Regions from separate parts of the Alteromonas sp. K632G genome, predicted to be linked through region 2. Evidence: predicted binding sites of a transcription regulator. Region 2 holds the regulator's gene; the other holds the start of a gene.
What was found. The regulator LexA, encoded in region 2, represses DNA repair genes until DNA is damaged. The targets are predictions, from matches to a motif close to TACTGTATNNNNATACAGTA.
Positions count from the first base shown of each region.

Region 1: a site for LexA is predicted at 8,543-8,562, ahead of J5X92_RS00365 (S24 family peptidase). Genes of this name have one in related genera too.

Region 1 is NZ_JAGGDM010000001.1:69,485-80,207, forward strand. It holds gene ppnN (nucleotide 5'-monophosphate nucleosidase PpnN) at 1-1,357, opposite strand, end outside; gene J5X92_RS00325 (GGDEF domain-containing protein) at 1,360-2,913, opposite strand; gene queF (NADPH-dependent 7-cyano-7-deazaguanine reductase QueF) at 2,986-3,837, opposite strand; gene syd (SecY-interacting protein) at 3,937-4,494, shown strand; gene J5X92_RS00340 (hypothetical protein) at 4,601-4,891, opposite strand; gene J5X92_RS00345 (DUF3192 domain-containing protein) at 5,137-5,502, shown strand; gene J5X92_RS00350 (GNAT family N-acetyltransferase) at 5,644-6,306, shown strand; gene J5X92_RS00355 (GFA family protein) at 6,374-6,802, shown strand; gene J5X92_RS00360 (Y-family DNA polymerase) at 6,861-8,117, opposite strand; gene J5X92_RS00365 (S24 family peptidase) at 8,117-8,530, opposite strand; gene J5X92_RS00370 (hypothetical protein) at 8,875-9,042, shown strand; gene J5X92_RS00375 (DUF3301 domain-containing protein) at 9,613-9,918, opposite strand; gene J5X92_RS00380 (DUF3549 family protein) at 9,922-10,723, opposite strand, start outside.
Region 2 is NZ_JAGGDM010000002.1:196,528-207,250, forward strand. It holds gene J5X92_RS03585 (DUF2909 domain-containing protein) at 1-46, shown strand, start outside; gene J5X92_RS03590 (cytochrome c oxidase subunit 3) at 74-970, opposite strand; gene J5X92_RS03595 (cytochrome c oxidase assembly protein) at 996-1,583, opposite strand; gene ctaD (cytochrome c oxidase subunit I) at 1,665-3,278, opposite strand; gene coxB (cytochrome c oxidase subunit II) at 3,288-4,400, opposite strand; gene lexA (transcriptional repressor LexA) at 5,047-5,673, opposite strand; gene J5X92_RS03615 (TonB-dependent siderophore receptor) at 5,831-7,945, opposite strand; gene J5X92_RS03620 (GNAT family N-acetyltransferase) at 8,229-8,711, shown strand; gene plsB (glycerol-3-phosphate 1-O-acyltransferase PlsB) at 8,857-10,723, shown strand, end outside.

The sequences.
Region 1 (10,723 bases), on a different contig from region 2:
ATTTCTCAATGGTATAGCACGGTGTGTATGCAGAGCCGGGAAGCTTCATTCTCTGTTGAGAAACAAAAGATTCTAATAGTGTATCAACCCGCTCCATCAACGTTGCATCACCTGTCAGCCTAAATGGCCCATGCTGTTTAATGTGCTGAATCCCTTCTGCCTTAACGTTACCAGCCACAATACCTGAGAATGCTTGCCTTAGCGCTATCGCTAGCGAAGCATTATCCTGATCATGATGTAACGCTAAATCTGACATGGTTTGATGCGTAGGAATAAATGGACGCTGAAAGTCTTCTTCTATCTTTAGTGACCAATTAAAGCTGTAGGCATCGCCCATTGCTTCTCGGTACTTTTTAACTCTCCCAAGCCCTGTGCGCATAACCCGAGCAACTTCTTCAGGATCGTCAACAATGATCTGGTATTTGCTCTGTGCTTCTTTCCCTATCGTCGTACCGATGAATTCATCAATGGCTTCAAAGTAAGTCTCAGAACCCGCTGGACCGGTAAGGATGACAGGGAAGGGCTGCTGGGCATTTCGTTCATTCATTAATATGCCAAGCAGATAAAGTAACTCCTCAGCGGTGCCAACGCCGCCGGGGAAAATCACAATGCCGTGGGCTAGGCGAACAAAGGCCTCAAGGCGCTTTTCAATATCTGGCATGATGACGAGTTCATTAACAATCGCATTGGGTGGCTCTGCTGCGATAATGCTAGGTTCAGAGATACCAATGTAACGGCCTTCCTTATATCGTTGTTTAGCATGCCCAATGGTAGCCCCTTTCATGGGCCCTTTCATTGCACCTGGGCCACAGCCTGTACAAATATTCATTTCTCTGAGCCCTAACTGGTAGCCCACTTCTTTTGTATATTTATACTCAGTTAGATTAATAGAATGCCCGCCCCAGCACACCACCGTATTAAGGCTATCGTTTCCTTCAAGTGCCTGTGCATGGCGCAACATGTCAAACACCATGTCGGTAATGCTCACACTATCGGCTGGCGCACTTTTGTGGGTAAACGCATACTTATTACCCATATAAAGCAGATCGCGAAGCACGGCAAAGATGTGCTCATGTACACCAGTAACTAAAGTGTCATCCACAAAAGCAACTTCTGGTGGATTTACCAATTCAATTTTAACGCCGCGTTCTCTACGTACCAGCTTGATATCGAAATTTTCGTAAGGCGCAAAAAGCACTTCGTAATCATCTTCATCGACACCACTATTTAGTACTGCTAAGCAACAGTTTCTGAACATGCCATACAGTGCACTATTTGTTGTATCTTGTAATTGAGCCACTTCAATTTGCGACAACTGACTCATCCAACCAACAGGATTTAACTGCACTTTCTTCATACTTATTCGTCTCTGTCAGTAATAACGCGGTTGCGACCGCTATTTTTAGCTTGGTAGAGCAAGTTATCAGCACGTTCAAAAACAGCGTCTGGGGTGTCACCTTTATTGAAAAATGAAGCACCAAATGATGCCGTTATAGTGACTTTTTCTTGCTTAAACTTAAACGGTAAAGAGGCCAGTTTCGTTCTCATGGTTTCAAGTAAACTGATGACTTTTTGTTTATTCATACCGGGTAGAAGTAAAACAAATTCTTCACCGCCCCAGCGCGCCATAAAGGTGTTCTCTGTTAATTGTTGTTTAAGGTTCTTTCCTACCACTTGTAGTGTTTTATCGCCGGCAGCATGACCGAAACGGTCGTTGATTGACTTAAAGTGGTCTATATCGATGACGGCCACCGCTAAATCATCACCGTTATCTTGCCAAGACTGAACTGCTTTCGATAACTTTTCATTGTAAGCTTGGCGATTAGGTAAGCGGGTAAGCGGGTCGGTTTGGCTCAGCATCATTTGCTCAGCCAGTTTCTTTTTATAGGTTAGGGTTTGTTTTTGCAGCTGCTCAATTCTGCTTTGCATTGAGCCAAGTAACCCCATTAACGATGCTTGACCTTGTGAGTCTAATTGCGCTTGTTCATTCAATGTGCTGGCAATATTTTGAACACAGAATTGTGTGTGTTCTTTTAGAGACTCCAAAGAGTCGCTGTGTGATACCGCCTCTTCAATACTTTCAATATGCGACTGAAGCTGCGCATTACCGACTTGTCGTTGCTCAAACTGAGTCCGGCTATTTTCCATGCTTAGCTGAATGTCTCCTCCCATTTTGCCTATGGAGTTATGCAAGCTTTGAATAACCTTGCCAGTTAGGCTGGCCTCAGCCATGGCGTCTTGTACTATCATTCGAAGGATAACAACACAGCTTTTAAGCAATTGGTCTTCCGACATACCTTCCGTCAGTTTTTTCTGTATATCAACTAATTGACTGTCGTCAGGTTGGCGCTGGGCATAGCTGGCAATAAGTTGGTTTAGTTCCTCTAAAATAGACTTATAAAGCGGGTTCACCGTATTGTCTTTATTGCTTTCTTTACTATTTTCCAGTGCAGGTGCTTCACCCTTATTCTTTCCAGCTTCAAGCTCACTGGCTGCACTACTCGCCAATGCCGCATGATGCAACTCAATAGCCTGCTGGAATAGCTTGTAAATACTAAAAATATCCCCTACCGGCTGGTTCAGAGTTATCAATTGCTGTGTGGCTCGTTTTTGAAGCACTTCATCTTCAAACACTACTTTTTGAAGACGCTTAGTTGCACTTTCCAGCAAAGCCACAGTTTCAATACTGTATTTTTTTAATGTCAGTTCTTGATGTTGAAGCGCGCTATTAAGCTTGTTGATGCTTACCGTAGCAAGAGTAAAGTTTGGCGTGCCGGACAAATGCCCTCTCAATATTTGTAGTTCGCTATCAACTTTGTCGGAAAACCCTTCATAAAAGGCAGACAAGCGAACGATAAATTGTGAAAGTAGCGTATTGTGTTGCTTATAAGTTTGAAGCTGTTTGGCGTCCATAATTGTTGTTTACTCAACCTTAGGTGAAGTCATCCTGCACATTTAATGATTCTATTAAATCTGTGCGCTAAATTATTGGCGAGCTTGCCTTTTATTTGCGTAGGGCGTTTCAAAATTAGAGCGGAAAGGGTTTATGTCGAGCCCTCCACGTCTTGTGTAACGCGCGCATACTGTCAACTTCTCAGGTTGGCAGTGTTGCATAATGTCACAGTAAATTCGCTCTACACACTGTTCATGAAATTCATTGTGCTGCCTGAAGCTAATCAAATATTTTAGTAAGCCTTCGTGATCTATGCTTCTCCCTTCATAACGAATTTGCACACTGGCCCAGTCAGGCTGACTGGTAATAAGGCAATTCGATTTAAGTAAGTGGGAAACCAAACTTTCAGCCTTTTTCTCGTCCGTTACTTTTAACAGCGATGTGTCAGGCTCGTAAGTTTCAACTGAGATATCAAGTTCATCAAGCAGTACACCTTCAAATTCTTTAAAAGTTAATGTATTGAATTGATTGGGAAGCGTTAAGCTGACCATCACGGGCTCACCCGCACATTTTGATAGGTCGGATGCCAGTGTGGCTCGCACATCTTCAGGGCTTTCAAAAGCGGTTTGATTAAAGCTATTTAAATATAACTTGAATGACTTCGACTCTATGAGATTTGCAGAAGTAATAGGTACATTACATTCAAGCAAGGCTACGTGAGGCTTTCCTTTTTTGTTGAGCCAAGACAATTCATACCCAGTCCATGTATCAATACCTGTAAAGGGCAGGGCTTCAGCGTTCAACGATAACGTATCTCGGCTTAAGCTACGGGGTACGCCCTGAAGTAGGTTAGGGTTGTAATGAAATTCATATTCAACCTGCTTCCCCAATGAAAGATCCTTGGGCGCTGAAATAGAAATTTTATCGTTTACCTTCGAAGTCATATTTACCTATATATTCTAACCGTTTTAGATGTGCCGTCTTACTTGAACTTGGCACCTTATACCTATAGTGTACCTCAAAAATATTGGTGTAACCCCATAATGGCCTTAACAATTAGTAATGAATTAACCCAACTTATCGGTGCTTTCACTTCCCATCATGAGCGCAGTGGCAGTCTGCTGACTATACCTTATGATAGTCAATGGCCCTCACCTTGCTACTTAAAGCAGGGTGATGAGGGTGAATTGGTACCGTGGGAGCCCAAGCGCCAAAGTGACAGTCAGCAGTCTGCGCTAAGTTTTAAGAATGTTGAAGAGGCATTAGACATTAAGCTCAACGCTGATTTTTGTCAGTTCTTTACCCAATTTTTCAGTAACAATTTACCAGTAGCTGCAGAGCATGGGGCTTGTGAGTTATTGCAAGTTTGGAATGAAGAAGACTTTGAGCGGCTTCAACAAAATTTAATTGGACACCTATTAATGAAAAAGAGACTGAAACAAGCGCCAACACTCTTTTTTGCATTAACCGATGAAGATGATTTTGTTTTGAGTGTGTTAAATAGCACTGGAGAAGTGGTGTTAGAACAAGTTGGAAGGCCACCACAAAAAGTCATTTCGCCAAGCCTGCCGGCATTCATAGCCACACTACGAGCTGAATGAGTTTTTTGTGTCATGCCGTGCTGAAAAAAGACACGGCATGTAGTCGTTACCAATGAAGGTGGCGTTTAAAGCTAGTGACGTCAGGGACTTTATTAAGTGTTTAGGCTTACTCAATAGATGCTTCTAGCCGCTTTTGTAGCATCGCCATTTGCTGTTCAAGCAACGCCACCCGTTTTGAAAGCGACGCAATGGTTTCTACTTCCTTCCCGTTAATAGATGCAGGATCTGATGCGCCATTCGCAGCATTAAAATGTTTGATAGCTTCAATAGCCTCTGTTACCGATGCTTTAAAAGGCGCTTTTGCTCTAAGTAGTGCCACAGAAGGCGATGTCCCTTTTTGCACCATTTGCTGACATACAATCATTAATTTCTGCAGATTATTATTTTGCAGTGACATTTCATTCGCCAATAAATTACAAGACGTCCAGCTTATCCACTTAAGCTTGATTTCGCTAGGGTTTTTAACCAATAAATTGTGTCAAACTGACCACTAATTAATATAATAAACCACGTGTTATGAATTTAATAATCACTAAATTTAACTAAAGCTATTAAAATCAGAAGCTTAAACAATTGGTCTCATTCTTGATTACCTAATTGCATATAACAAAACTACAAACGATAAAAATCAGAGGAAATCACATGAAATCGATTATCTTACCACTCGCATTAGCATCATCATTCTTACTTACTGGTTGCGTGGTATCTGTAGGTGGGGGGAGTGATAGCCATTATGGTACTGATGTAGAAGACCGAGAATACAATAACCGCAAACATATCTCGAACCTTGAAACAGGAATGAGCTATGAAAGCGTATTAAGAAAAATGGGGGTGGCTGATTTCAACGAGCTTTATGAAAAGCAAGACGGTACCTATCGCGTATTGTTTTATCGTACTCAAAGAACCATGGGTGATGGCATAACAACGAAAGATGAATGTACGCCAATAGTATTTAAAGATAGTGGCCTAGTAGGGTGGGGTGATAGCGCTTACCACCTAATGAATTAAGAGTAGCATTAATTTAACATCTTGGTGTTTTTGCCGTAAAGTGACCATTAATTGGTCACTTTTTGCATTCTGTGACTATTAATTTATAGATTATTGAGGGCTGCACCTATGACAAATGACACACTAACCGACGGCCAAGCGATGAATGCACAAGGGGTCAATGAAGCATTAGAGCCACTTGTGTCATCCCTTGAAGCTATCAAAGCCATTTACCTTGGTGTAGATGATTTGAAGGTTGCTGCTTCTATATTATTTAATGCGTACGTAGATGATCCACTTTTTAGCGACATATTTCAGGCTGAAAAAGAAGGTTATGAGAGTCGGTTGCGCTCTGCTATCAGAGAAGAGTTAAACGCTTTTTGGGTGGCAGAGCAACCTATTGTAGGGCTGTTCGATGGCGAGCGACTACTCGCGGTCGCATGCCTTACCGCGCCAGACGCTGCATTTGGTTCTGGGCGTTACTGGCATTGGCGTTTGCGTATGCTACTTACCGCTGGCCTTTTCGGCACAAAGCAAATGCTAGAAAAAGAAGAAAAAGTTCGCGCACTAGTCCCTGCGGTTAACTTTCATATGCTAAGTTTTATTGCCGTTCACCCTGATTATCAACACCATGGACTAGGTCATACACTATTAGGTGCTATTGACAGCGTAGTGGAAGAAGATGCTAAAAGTGAAGGGGTAGCAGTGTTTGTTACAGTAGCTAAACACAAGCCCTTTTTTAACGACGATAACTATGATGTGGTGGGAGAGCTAAGCCTATCTCACGTAAAAGGCGATGTAATGTTTAGGCGAAAGCCTGCATAAATTGTCATAAAAAATGCGTAAACTGGGTGAGGACTTTACGTTGTTTAATAAATAAGGTGGTATGCAAATGCTAAGTGCGCAAGGAAGTTGCCTGTGCGGGGCTATTACCGTAATGGCGGAGAATATTAACCCTAAATTCACTGTTTGCCATTGTGATTCTTGCAGACAGTGGGGCGGTTCGGCGCTGTTTGCATTACAATGCGGTACGCAGGTCAAATTCGAAGACACGACCTCTAGTGGTAATAACGTTAGCATTCACCGGTCGTCAGATTGGGCTTCTCGCGGTTTTTGTGGCAACTGTGGTACTCATCTATTTTACAAGCTCAATGAGACCGGTGAGTACAATATTCCTGTCGGTATATTTCAAGCACTAGATGGGTTAGAAATGGATATGCAGTACTTCAGCGATCAACGCCCGCACTACTATTGCTTTTCTAATAAAACAAAAGAAATGACCAAGGCTGAAATTCTGGCGTATTTCGCTCAACAGTCTTGAGTTACCAACAGGCAAAGCATGCACCGCTATTAACACGGGAAAGAAGCTATCCGACGTATCAACATTTAATGCGCGGGATCTCTTCCCATCGGGTAGTGGCTCTTTTCGTTAAGAAGTCTCTTTTCATGGCAAAATTTTGTTGAAAGCCCCTAGCCCCAAAATGCATCGTGTTTCTGCCATATCTAGCGTTTGTACTGTCAAGCACTGCCATTAATGCCGAGTTGTCCGTACTGGGTGTAAATAAATCGTCTTGGCGATATTTTTCGTCGCAAATGTCCAACAGACCCACACCCACTTTGTAGTAACGCACGCCTGGAATAAACAGTTTATTGAGCGCATCAGACGCTGCGTGAATAATATGTCGAGTATCATTGGTAGGAACAGCAAAGCTGGAAAGCGCCGACTGCTTAACATATCTGCTATCGTCATGAGGCGAATTTGCCGCAAAGAAGGTGGCGCTGTGAGCGAGTGAGTGTTGAGCGCGTAGTTTTTTAGTGGCTATTTCAGCGTGGGTGGCTAACGCTGCTCTCAATTCATCTTGTGTGGTAACTCTCTTTCCAAAACTACGGGTGCTGTAAATTTCTTTTTTAGCGGGTCTTATCTCATCCCACGTCATTCTTAGTTCACCCTGAAGTTCTCTCACTGTATTTTCTAGCACAATAGAAAAATACTTACGCATTTTAGCGGGGGATTGTTGTGACAGTGTATAGGCATTATTAATACCCATGGCCATCAATCGTTTTTCCAAGCGCCCACCAATACCCCATACATCTGCTACTGCCATGCGGGGTAATAATGCCTGCTTTTCTTGCTGCGTATTAATAACCGCTGAACCTCGAAAGCCGTCCAGCTTTTTTGCAGCGTGATTAGCTGCTTTAGCAAGGGTTGGAGTGGGGCCAAATCCAACGCCCACGGGAAGCTTTACCTCACGCCAAATAGTTTTTCTTATCTCATAGCCTAGGGCCAGCCATTCACTATCATGTAGGCGTGGCGAAAAGCGCATGAAAGCTTCATCAATACTGTATTCGTGCAATTCATCACAGAATTGAGACATGACAGAAAACATTTTTGAAGACACATCGGCATAAAGCTCATAGTTAGACGAGCAAACAACAACCCCTGCTTTTTTTGCTTCCTCTTTCACCTGAAAATAGGGAACGAACTTTTTAAATCCTAATCTTTTGGCAATAGGGCAGGCTGCGACCACGCAGCCATCGTTATTGCTCAACACCATAACGGGTTTGTTTCGCAGATTAGGGTTGTAGATTTTCTCGACCGATGCATACATAGAAGTGACATCTACTAGCGCAAACACTACTCACCTCCTAGTCGACGGGAGAGTTTTTTGTGAAGCCTAATGGAGCGCGTTACCACCCCTTCTATTGAAAATTCATCGCCTTCTTTTAAAAAGTAAGGTTTGTACAAGGGTGATGAAGAACGCAAGCAGCCGTGGCGTTTGTCTACACGCTTACAGACGAACTCACCGTTTAAGGTCGCCACAATAATGCACATGTCAGAAATATCTTCAGCTCTTGAGACAATCAGCAGGTCGCCGTCATGAATGCCATCGTCCATCATCGACTTGCCTTGTGCGTAGCCAATGAAGGTAGCAGCAGGTTTATCAATAAGCAGAGAATCTAGACTCAAGCCTAGTTCGGTATATTCTGCAGCAGGCGACTCGAAGCCTACGATGCCCGCTTGTGCAGTGATAGGAATAAATTTAAGCATACACTTCAAAAATACTGTTTATTTGTACAGTATTTTAGTGGGTTCATACTCATCAATCAATCTCAGTACAGAAAATACTCGTCTTAATGGCGACTGTAATGACCGGCAAAATTCGCAATTGGTCATAATGACGACAAGCTTTGTACGACATTTCCTACAAAAGTGTAGGAAATGTGGGTTTTTTTTCGTGGTTTATATCTAGACTAAAGTCTAACGTTGTTGATTTTTATAGGTTTTTCATTTTCAGATCATATTAACTCCTTATTTTCTCCTTAATTTATTGTAATTCTGCCTAGCGGGAATTCTTGGTAGGGATATTATTAATGGCGTCACAGGGAAACACGATGAGTCAGGATGATTTTAAGGACAACCTTGGACAACTTAAGGAAGAGAATCCCTTAACAGGAGTGAGGGGAGATGGAATAGCAGGAAGCATCACAGGGATGATAAGCGCACCGGACGTGCTGAAATGGAATTGCCAAAGAGACAAGCAAGGAAAGCGCAAGCGATAAGGAATCGCAACAGGAAGTAGAAAGGATTTGGCGAAGGATCGTCATAAAAAGGAAAGATATAGGATATATCGTAAAGGAAAGCTTGGAAGGCTTAAGCAAGGATAGTTTGCGCAGGATGCGCAAGAGCAAGGCAGCTCAGGAACGAACGGACCGCTTAAGGATTGAGCTAGTTGCACAGGATGTGTAATGTAGAAAGGATGAAAGGATAGGAACACTAGCTTTTGCTGGCAAGGAACAGCCTTAGGATGAGGCCCCCACGTGCAGGATAGGTGGGATGCTTAGGATAAATGGAAAGGGATTTACGCAAGGATGGGTAACTCGCACGGGAACACGCGAGAGAAGATGGAAAGGGGCGTATATGGATTTTAATCGGGAAGATTTTAGTCGCAAAGGAACGCAGAGAGGGAAACTCAAAATTCCAGGAAAAGGGGTAGCAGAGAGGCTACCCCTTTTTTTTGCGTAATTTTTGGCGTTGCCACTAAAACGCTCACGTTTAAAGACGCCCATTCCGCTCGGCATAGTCATCTCGTTCATACCTAATACTATAGCGGGCTAACGAATCCGAAGAACTTAATTAACTCTGTGAGGTGGTAAGGTAGTTCTTATAATATGTTTGCCTACTAACTCCACTTCTCCGCTGTATCTGTCTTCACCATTACCGGAAAATTCAAACACAAAGATATTATGCCAATCAGGCTTGCTGTAGTTGAAGGTAATGCGGGTTTTGGCTCTGGCAATACTGAGCAGTTGCAGTTGATTGTTTTTACAGTACTGGCGCAGGTAACTATCAGTAAATTCGGAAATACTTCGTATGCGCCAAAACTGAAAGGCGACAAAGCCTAAGCCCAACCATAAGGTTAATTCAAGAAGTGTCATTCATTACCCCTTAGTTTGAGAAAACAGCGTGCCAATTGCGCTGGCCAGTAAGTCACTGCGTTCTGGGGTTCTTAGTATGCCTAGTACTAATTCACGTAACTGGGGCACTTGAACAAGATCAGAGAAGAAGCCGCGGAATACGTCGCCATTATAGTTTTCTTGGTTATCGACCTCGGCAACGGCTTCAAAAAATAGCAGCAGTAATTTCTCGTCCATTTGCTGAAAATGGCGGGCAGCAATAACACTTAATATATCCAAGCGATTCAATTTCTTAGCTTCAAAGTGCGACACTAATTGCGTATATATAGTGTCGTTTTTGGTCTCACAAGACAAACCCCGTAGGGCGGCTAAACTTATTTCATCACCGTCTAACACTGAAAGCATGCATTGGTTAAGGGGGGCAGGTACGTTCGCAACTTCGGCCATTTCCATAAAAGCCCGTTGAAATGGTTCGGCAAAAAGTGAAAAGTTACGCAGCACACTGCCTTGCACTTCTTGCGCGTTTTCCATTGAGTCTAATCTGATGACCACATCCGCAATTGCCTGTAAGGGAATGGTTTGCCAGTCAGCCACCTGAGGCGCTTTCACATAGGCGATAACATGCTGTGCGCTGGCGCTAATTGGTTGATTCAGCTTCGCACGAACCAGTGCATTAAATTGCGCAAGTAATGACTGCGCGGGCACAAATGAATAAGGATTATCTGGCAATGTGTTAGCCGCTTCAGAATCATCAGAAATTGATTGGCCTAGTGCATCGACAATAATTTGCAGAAAATGGTTTCTTGAAGCCGCTACCACTAATCCC
Region 2 (10,723 bases):
GGCAATCGGCACCGGTTTAATTACGCCAAACCCTCGACCTTACTAGGGTTTGACGGTGTTTTTTAATCGGCATTTATAAAACGTAAACAAAGATATAAAGCATCACCCACACCACATCAACAAAGTGCCAATACCAACTTCCGGCTTGAAAGGCAAAGTGGTTATGCGGAGTAAAATGCCCTTTTAGCACTCTAAAAAACATAACAATCAGAATGATGGTGCCAAGCGTCACGTGCATACCGTGAAAGCCCGTCAGCATGAAAAAGGTATTACCGTAAATGCCTGACTGTAGCGTTAGCCCTAGGTCGCGGTAGGCGTGAACATACTCTTCAACTTGTAAGAATAAAAACCCAATTCCCAACAAGATAGTAACGCCTAACATGAAGGTGAGTTGCTTGCGTTTGTTCTGCTCTAAACCAACATGAGCAAAGTGCAATGTGACCGATGATATAAGTAAAATAACTGTATTAATCGTGGGTAAACCAACAGCACTCATTTCTTGCGTAGTGATGCCCCCAGGGGTAGAGACTAGTGGCCACATGGCTTCAAAGGTGGGCCATAACACCTCGTTAGTCATTGCGTTATTTGATGCACCGCCTAACCAAGGCACTGAAATGAATCGGGCGTAATAGAGTGCGCCAAAGAAGGCGGCAAAAAACATAACTTCAGAGAAAATAAACCAACTCATTCCCTGTCGGTATGAGCGCCCTAATTGGTCGCTATAAAGCCCAGACATAGACTCATCAATTTGGTTTTTAAACCAGCCAACCAACATCACCATTAATACGACAAACCCAGCGAGAAGTGTATAACCTCCATAGCCTGATTCACCTTTAGTGGCTTCAATTACAAAGTTGCCCGCGCCAACGGCAATTAAAAATAGCGCCACCGCACCTACAATTGGCCATGGGCTTTGGGCTGGTACATAGTATTTCTGATAATCTGGGTATTTCTGATATTCTTGCTGCATTACTCTCTCCTTATCCCAATACCTGTTATTTACCACTTTCAGGTTGAGGGACCATGTAGGGATTCGGTTTTGTTTTCATATCTCTCGCGCGCGCGGTCACATCAAACAAGGTGTATTGCACAGTAAAATAACTAATTTCTTCAGGAAGCTGTGGGTCGACATAAAACTGCATGGGCATATACGCCTCAGCCCCCGCACTTAAAGGTTGCTGATTAAAGCAAAAGCATTCCGTTTTATTTAAATATAGCGCTGCCATACCTGGTGAAACAGACGGAATAGCTTGCGCCATCATGTTGTTAGATGCAGGGTTTCTAACGTAAAACGACACCGTATTAAGCTCTCCTGGATGCACTTTCATACGGGTAGTTTGTGCGCGAAACTCCCAAGGCATACCGGTATTCGTGCGGGTGATAAACTCCACCGTCACCTCACGGCTTTCATCTATTTCAATAAACTCATATACCGCTGCAGTATTTTCGGTTTTGCCGTTTATCCCGGTTACATCGCAAAACACATCGTATAGTGGCACTAGGGCGAAACCAAAACCAAACATGCCAAACACAATAACGACGAGTCTTATCACCATTTTGTTGTTTGCATTTATTTGTGTCATGGTTATCTCCCGTGCCTACTTTTTGTGCTGATACATCACCACAATTTAGCGACTATTTTGCCTGTATTGCTTATCTCACTTTCACTTAACAACAGGCGGCGTTTCAAAGGTGTGATAGGGTGCAGGAGAAGGAATTTCCCACTCTAGTCCCTCAGCACCTTCCCACACTTGAGCAGATACTGGCTCACCTTGCTTCTTACAGGCCTTAATCAACAACGCTAAGAAGATAAGCTGAGACAGCCCAAAGGCAAACCCACCTAGGCTTATCCATTTGTTAAAGTCAGCAAATTGCAAGGCGTAGTCAGGAATACGACGTGGCATTCCTGCCAGACCCACAAAGTGCATAGGGAAGAACAGCACATTCACCGACACTAGTGAGCACCAGAAATGCCATTTTGCTAGCCCCGTGTGGTACATTTTTCCTGTCCACTTGGGTAACCAGTAATACACCGCAGCCATGATCGAGAAGATGGCACCGGTTACCAGCACGTAATGGAAGTGTGCGACCACGAAATAGGTGTCGTGGTATTGGAAATCGACGGGTACGATAGCCAGCATTAACCCTGACAGGCCCCCAATGGTAAACAATACGATAAACGCAATGGCAAACATCATGGGCATTTCAAAGGTAAGGGAGCCCCGCCACATAGTCGCCACCCAGTTGAAGACCTTCACGCCCGTTGGCACCGAAATAAGCATGGTGGCAAACATGAAGAACATTTCCATATACACCGGCATACCGGTAGTAAACATATGGTGAGCCCACACCACAAAAGACAGCAGCGCAATAGAGCCTGTGGCGTATACCATAGAGGCATAGCCAAACAGCTTCTTGCGGGAAAACGTAGGGACAATTTGAGAGATAATGCCAAAGGCTGGCAATATCATTATGTATACCTCGGGATGCCCAAAGAACCAGAATATATGCTGGAACATAACGGGGTCGCCGCCACCTGCTGCATCAAAAAAGCTGGTGCCAAAAAACTTATCTGTCAGCACCATGGTGACCGCCCCCGCCAACACCGGCATTACTGCAATAAGTAAGAAAGCAGTAATAAGCCAAGTCCAGACGAATAAAGGCATTTTCATCCATGTCATGCCAGGGGCACGCATGTTGAAAATGGTCACTATTACGTTTATCGCCCCCATGATGGATGAAATACCCATGATATGTACCGAGAACACAAACAAAGCCGTAGAGTCACCGCTGTAAGTGGTGGAAAGCGGTGCATAGAAGGTCCACCCAAATGCTGGGCCGCCGCCCTCTAAAAAGAGCGAGCTAAGTAGGATCAGGAAGGCTCCGGGTAATATCCAGAAACTCCAGTTATTCATTCGCGGCAGGGCCATATCTGGTGCCCCTATCATCATTGGAATCAGCCAATTTGCTAGCCCTGTGAAGGCTGGCATTACTGCACCAAACACCATGATAAGACCATGTACAGTCGTCATTTGATTAAAGAAATTTGGCTCAACAATTTGTAATCCAGGCTGAAAAAGCTCAGCACGGATCACCATTGCCATGGCGCCGCCAATTAAAAACATGATAAAGGCGAACCATAAATACAAGGTGCCTATATCTTTGTGGTTAGTGGTAAACAACCATCGAGTTATTCCTTTTGGAATATGGCTATGATGGTCATGATCTTCGTGATGCGCCGCGGTATCCGGCGCAATGACATCAGTTGCTTTACTCATTACGCACTCCTAGTTTCCATTTACGACAGCATTAACATCTTTGGCCTGCACCATATCGCCCGTATTATTGCCCCACGCATTTCGTTCGTAGGTCACCACAGCCGCAATGTCTTTTAGGCTTAACATTTTTCCGAACGCCTGCATCGCCGTGCCGGTTTTACCGTTCAACACAATATCGATATGTGCAGTTTGGTCTTCAAGCACCATTTCACTGCCCTTAAGCGCAGGAAATACACCGGGCAACCCTTCCCCATTAGGCATATGGCAAGCTGCACAGGTGGCGTTATAAACTCGCTTACCTTCCTTCATTAGTTCATCCATCGACATATTCATCGACAGTAAACGTTGTTCTTCTTCTTTCGCTTGGCGAGCGGCTTCTTCTTGCTCGTTCATCCACGCATCAAATTCGGCAGGTTCTTTTGCGATAACCACTACCGGCATAAAGCCATGATCTTTTCCGCAAAGCTCGGCGCACTGCCCGCGATAAATACCAGGCTCGTTCACCTTTGCCCAAGACTCATTAATAAACCCTGGATTAGCATCTTTTTTCACCGCAAAATCTGGAACCCACCAAGAGTGAATAACGTCATCTGAGGTAATAAGAAAGCGCACTTTTTGCCCTGTGGGGATCACCAGTGGACGGTCGACCTCAAGCAAATAATTCGTGCCTTTCTCGAATTTGTTTTCAATTTGTTCTCGCTGAGTCGCCATTAACGAATAGAACTCAACATCTCTGTCCATGTATCGGTAATGCCATTTCCACTGAGAACCTGTAACGACAACAGTAAGATCGGGCTCACTGGTATCTTCCATCGCAATAAGGGTTTTAGCGGCGGGAATAGCCATAAGAATAAGAATGATGAAAGGTACTACTGTCCACGCAATTTCAACTTTTACATTTTCATGGAAGTGAGCAGGCTTCGCTCCTCTGGATTTACGGTGTAAGTACATTGAGGTAAACATAACCCCAAAAACCACAACGGCAATGGCGATACAGATAAAGAACATCAACATATGAAGGTCGTACACTTGACCACTTATGTCGGTTGCGCCTCGACGTAAATTCATGGTTGAGCCTTCACCTGTTGCTACATCCGCAAACAGCAGTGGTGAGGTAAGCAAAAGTGGCAGCCCGTAAAGCCACTTTGTCGCTTGTGTCGCCGCTCGTGTCGTTACTCGTTTCACTCAACACCTCCGTTATAACAGAAGCATTACCGCAATAAATGCGCTGCGCTTCTGGCAACTGATACCCGAAATCCAACTTTTAACTTAATTGCCCAGCTTTAGTTGTAAAACAAAGTTGCAGCTATTGTTATTATTTTGTTAAATACAGTATAAGAATTGCTCAATAAAACGCACAAGTCTAGTCTTTTCTAAGAAAAAACAATTCCAGCGTTTAATTTTTAATCAAAAGTTGTAAGTAAGAGAAATGAATCACGCCACAGCGTATGGGCGTTATAAGGATAATTAATGTGGCCGTTTGAAACGCTCATTTTGAACGAAATCGACGAATATAAAGTGTAATAAGTTTCTTATAATCAAAAGGTAGTTACGTAATATTGAATGCTTTTCAAACAGAATAGATAACAGACATAGCGGTAGTTAGTACTATAAAAGATGACATAAATAGAAGATAAAATGTAGGAGCCGAATCAACTGGCCTCTAAGGTATTTCTGAGGCTTAAACAAGATTATTGTGCAAGCAAGGTATGGTAAACATACAAAAAAGCGGCCTATAAGCCGCTTTCTTTACTAAATAGCTAAAAAGTTACATCCAATCGGCATTTCGAATAACACCAACGGCAATACCTTCAATAGAAAAAGGCTCTGAAGCTAAGTCGACCTTAATAGGAGAAAATTCATCATTTTCAGCATGAAGTAGCACTTCACGGCCACGCTTTTCAAGGCGTTTAACGGTAACGTCTTCATCGACACGTGCCACTACCACCTGCCCATTATGGACATCCGTAGTGCGGTGCACGGCTAACAAGTCACCATCAAGTATACCTATGTCTTTCATACTCATACCGCTTACACGAAGCAAGAAGTCGGCGTGAGGCTGAAATAGGGCAGGGTCGACCTTATAATGAGATTCTATATGCTCTTGCGCTAGAATAGGTTCGCCCGCAGCCACTCGGCCAATAAGAGGTAGCCCTTCTTCTTCAGGAGCTTCATCTTCAAGTGGGATATTCAATTTAATACCACGGGAAGTACCTGGAAGAATCTCGATGACACCTTTTCGGGCCAACGCTTTTAAATGTTCTTCAGCGGCATTCGCAGAGCGAAAACCTAAATGACGGGCAATTTCTGCACGGGTAGGCGGCATGCCAGTTTCGAGCATGGTTGTTTTTATCAGCTCGAGAACTTCTGTTTGTCTTGCTGTGAGTGGGCGCATAAAAGACCTGTCTGTCTATACAGTTCCTGTAAGTATATACACCTAAAAGGAAATGACAAGCACAAAGCTTTGCAAAGCATGTTTTTTATACTGACCTAACCACAACGCAAAAAGCGGCCATGAAGGCCGCTTTGTATATCACTACTATTTAGCGTGACTAAAACTTATATTGCAAACTCAAACGCGCATTAAGCGGCTCGCCGGTGGCAATATTGTTGTCGTTATGTGCTGACGGAAAATAATCTTCGTCGAATAGGTTTTCCACGTTTAGCTGAATTTTAACGTCTTCGCTATAGTCGTAATAAAGTGCAGCGTCTACGCGAACAAAGTCAGGTAGCTCAACCGTATTATTTAATGAAGCATACTGCTCAGATTGATAAATCACGCCTAATGCAACACGCCATTCATCATTTACTTCATACTGATTCCATAACGTCAGCATATGTTCTGGTAGCTGCGCTAAGTCGCGGTTCGCCAATGTGCCATCTACAATTCGACCCATTTCTTCGCCATCAAGGTTGCTGTAACCAGCATTGATTACCCAACGTTCTGAAAGTTTACCCACCACCTGCACTTCAAAACCTTTGGTTTCGGTACCGGTCAAAATAGACGCTTCCGGGTTGTTAGGATCTTGCGCTGTGCCGTTTTCACGTTCAACTTCAAATGCCGCTGCTGTCACGCTAAGCGAGTCAGATAAATTCCACTTCACGCCAATTTCTTTATTTTCAAACTCTTCAGCTTCTAGCGCTTGGCTTGTCAGCGACAGTGAAAGGAATTGATCACCTGAACGAGGTAAAAACGATTTGCTGTAACTTGCGTAAATCGATACTGATTCCGCTGGCTTGTAAATTAAGCCTGCACGCGGAGACACTTGTGAATCAGAACTTGATAGAAAACCGTTGTTGCCATCATCTGCACCGTCAGCCACTTCAATACTATCTACGACATCGATATCGAAGTTGTCGTAGCGAAGACCCGCTACCACGATCCAATTATCGTTAAGTTTAATTTCATCTTGAACAAACGCTGAGGTAAAGGTGACATCAGAAGCACGATCTCTTACTGGGTCGGTCAGCGTCATTGAAGGAATAACTAGTGGGTCACTAAACACGAAGGATACTTGGTCGTCTTGACTGTCTGCAAAAAACGCATCACGGCGAGCATTTTCTGTATCTTGGCTGCCGTATTCCATTCCCGTCAGCAAGGTATGGTTAATATCACCCGTGGCAAACTGCCCAATAAGGTTCAATTGAACCAACGTGTTCTCACGGGTTGTAGTATCACGATATCCGTCTAACGTAACTGTGCCTGCATCAGCATCAAAATTAACGGGGTACAAGTTTTGATAAGCTTTGTCATAGTCAGCATACTGAACCGTACCGTTCAAGTTCCAATTTTGCGATAGTGAATGGTCAACGCGAATGCGGGCAATATGTGCTTCAAGGGTAGTATTGTTGAAGTCTGGATCACCAAAGTAGGTATCGTCATAGCCTTCCAGCGGCGCACCATCTAATGAAGGAATCCCCCTATCGACTAAACGGTCATCGTTTACGTATTCGTAAGATGCCACCACCGTAGTGTCGTCGTTAGCCATCCATGTATAGGTAGGGTTTAATGCGTAACGTTCACCATCTTTAAAATCACGGTGGTTATCAATGCTGTCGAACACACCATTAAAACGAAACGCATTGTTGGCATCTATGGCTCTATTGGTATCTACGCTAATAGAGCCAGCGCCAAAAGTATCAATACCTGCTGACAATGTGGTGAAGTCTTCCGCAGTACTGGCTACTTTAGTCACACGGTTAACCACGCCACCGCCGCCACCGCGTCCAAATAAAAGTGCGTTCGCACCACGTAATATTTCAACGCGTTCTAAATTATATAATGGGCGGAAGTACTGAACGTCGTCGCGAAGCCCATCAACAAAGAAATCGGCAGTAGTGTTCTGACCACGAATAGTCACCTGATCGCGATGATCTTCACCCAGCCCAATGCTCACACCTGGCGTGTATTGCATGACATCGGCAATACTAAACAGTGCTTGTTCTGAAATTTGCTGTGCACTTACTACCGATACAGATTGTGGCACGTTAACCAATAGTGTTGGGGTTTTTACCGCTGTGGCGACTTGTTGACCAAAGAATGCGCCGCGTACTGTAATACGTTCAACGCTTTCATCTGATTCAGCTACAGTGTCTTGAGCCAAAACAGATGTGCCATAAAGTGCCAATAGAACAGCAGTAGAAATAGTTGCTTTACCAAGTTTCAAGCAAGTCTCCTCGAGTGATAATTCAAACAGTATTGAAAATGATAGATATTCTTATTTAGAGCGGATTCTAGTCATAATTGTTAATAATTAAAAGGTGTATTAATAAAAATTAAACTTTTGTTATAAATGAAAGCGTCAGTTTAACTAGACAGTCTGTTTAGACAGGAAATAGTGAATAGGCGCCTTACCTTTAATTGGGTTTACGCCGAGGTGACAAGTTTGGCATTAAGGCATAAAGTAACCTTTCTTTTATCTATCTTTCATCAGTGTATTTAATTCCGTCATGTTGCATTACCTCGACTATACCCCCGAGCTAGCCCCCCACTTTGACCGCATAAATAGAGAGTGGATCACCAAGATGTTTCGTTTAGAGAGCGTTGATGAGGCCGTTATTGGCAACCCTCAGCGTAATATTATCGATAAGGGTGGATACATTTGGTTTGCTGAACATCCCGATTTTGGCATTGTAGGCACATGCGCATTAATGAAAAAAGGGGAAGGGGTATTCGAACTTACTAAGATGGGTGTGGTCAGTGAAGCAAGAGGATTAAAAGTAGGCGAAGGCTTGTTGCAATATGTATTGAATAACGCCCCTGCCATTGCTTTTAATACATTATTTCTTTTAACCAATAAGAAGTGTGAGGCCGCTATTCATCTTTATAAGAAAAATGGCTTTGTTCATTGTGAAGAAATCATGCAAAAATTTGGTTGTTCTTATGAACGCTGTGACGTGGCTATGCATTACAAAGGTAATGCCACTAATTGATATGTAGGTAAAAACACGCTCAATCAATATGCTATGGCGACGATTTATACTAATGACTCTTTCAAACAGCCCCACGCCCTCTGCATGACATTGCACGAGATGTGGTACACTTCTCCCGTTTTAATTTCATAGGATTACAGAATTCATGTCGTGGATGCGAAAAGCCCTTTTGTCGCTATTTCATTATCCTGTTAAGTTGCTGGTTAAAGCCCACAGCATTCCCGTAAACGTAGAGACTGAGCTTGGCATTGATAAGTCGAAGCCCATCGTTTACTTGCTTCCAGCAAACTCGGTAACCGATCAATTAGCACTTAGAATGTCAACAGAAGCACTAGGTCTACCGAGCCCGACTGATACGCTTACGTTAGCGGGCAGAGAATACCCTTCTACGCTGTTTCTGCGTAAAACCCAACCGATTTTTCGTTCACAAGCTGACGATACCGGTATTGAAGATGTATTTACTGACTTGTTTCATTTGCATAGAGACCATCATCAATTAGATCTTCAAGTGGTTCCAGTATTTGTAACTTGGGGCCGAGCGCCTGGGCGAGGTACGCCTGGATTAGCTGACCTTATTGCCGATAATGCCGCGCCAAGTTGGCTGAGAAAACTCTTTATCGTGATGTTTTTAGGCCGCGATAATTTTATCAATTACTCAAAAGCCGTTTCGGCTCGTGCCATGTCAAACCAACATGGTAGTGATAAAAGCATTGCGCACAAACTGGTGCGTGTAGCAAGCACTCACTTCCAGCGTAAGCGCCAGAGCATGACTGGCCCTACATTGTTAGAGCGCCAAGAGTTGAACAACAGTGTACTCGGTTCTGATGCCGTGCGCCGTGCTATGGCAGAAGAGTCTCGCAGTAAAAAAATTACCCATGACGCATCTAAAGACAGAGCGCAATCGTACGTTACCGAAATAGCGGCTGATTATCGCGAAGGGTTAATTCGTTTTGGCGATCGACTGCTTACCCGTATTTGGAACAAAATTTACAATGGTATTAGTGTTGGCCACTCTGAACGTATTCGCGAATTAGCCGCTAACGGCCATGAGATTGTTTACGTGCCTTGTCATCGCAGTCACATGGATTACCTGTTGCTCACTTACGTGATTTATCATGAAGGCATGGTAACTCCCCATATTGCCGCGGGTATTAACTTAAATTTCTGGCCGGTGGGTAAAATTTTTCGTCGCGGCGGAGCCTTCTTCTTACGCCGTAGCTTTGCTGGGAACAAATTGTATACCGCGGTATTCCGCGAGTACTTAGAGCTACTTTTCAACAAAGGCTATTCGGTAAAGTATTACCCTGAAGGTGGCCGTAGCCGCACTGGTCGACTTATCCCACCGAAAACAGGCATGCTTGCCATGACCATTCAAGCCATGCTGAAAGGTGTGAATAGACCCGTTAGCCTAGTACCAGTCTATATTGGTTACGAAAACGTGATGGAAGTGAAAAGCTACCTGAACGAGTTAAAGGGGACTAAGAAGCAAAAAGAATCTAACTGGCAAGTGTTCTCGGCCATCCGCAAGCTTAAAAACTACGGTCATGGCTATGTGAATTTTGGTGAGCCTATTCAGCTGAACCAATTTTTAGAAACTCATGTGCCAAACTGGCGCGATTGCCGTGATGCCGAGCCAGAGAAAAAACCCGCTTGGCTAACGCCGGCGGTAAACGAGTTGGCCAACAATGTTATGACCCGTATTAATCGCGCAGCAGCGGTTAATGGCATGGCATTAACATCGCTGTGTTTACTGTCATCAAAAACACAAACCATGAGTGAGTCTGAGCTTAAACAAGCGATGGGCGACTTTATCAGTTTGTTCAAAAACGTGCCTTTCAGTGCCGATGCCACCATCCCTGATGCCAGCGCGAAGGAATTATTCGACGATACTTTGAAGCTTGGCAAGTTTGAGGTTAAGGAAGACGATTATGGGCGATTAATTAGCCCCAAGCCTAAGTCAGCGGTTTACCTCACCTACTATCGCAACAATATTCTGCACTTATTCGCATTGC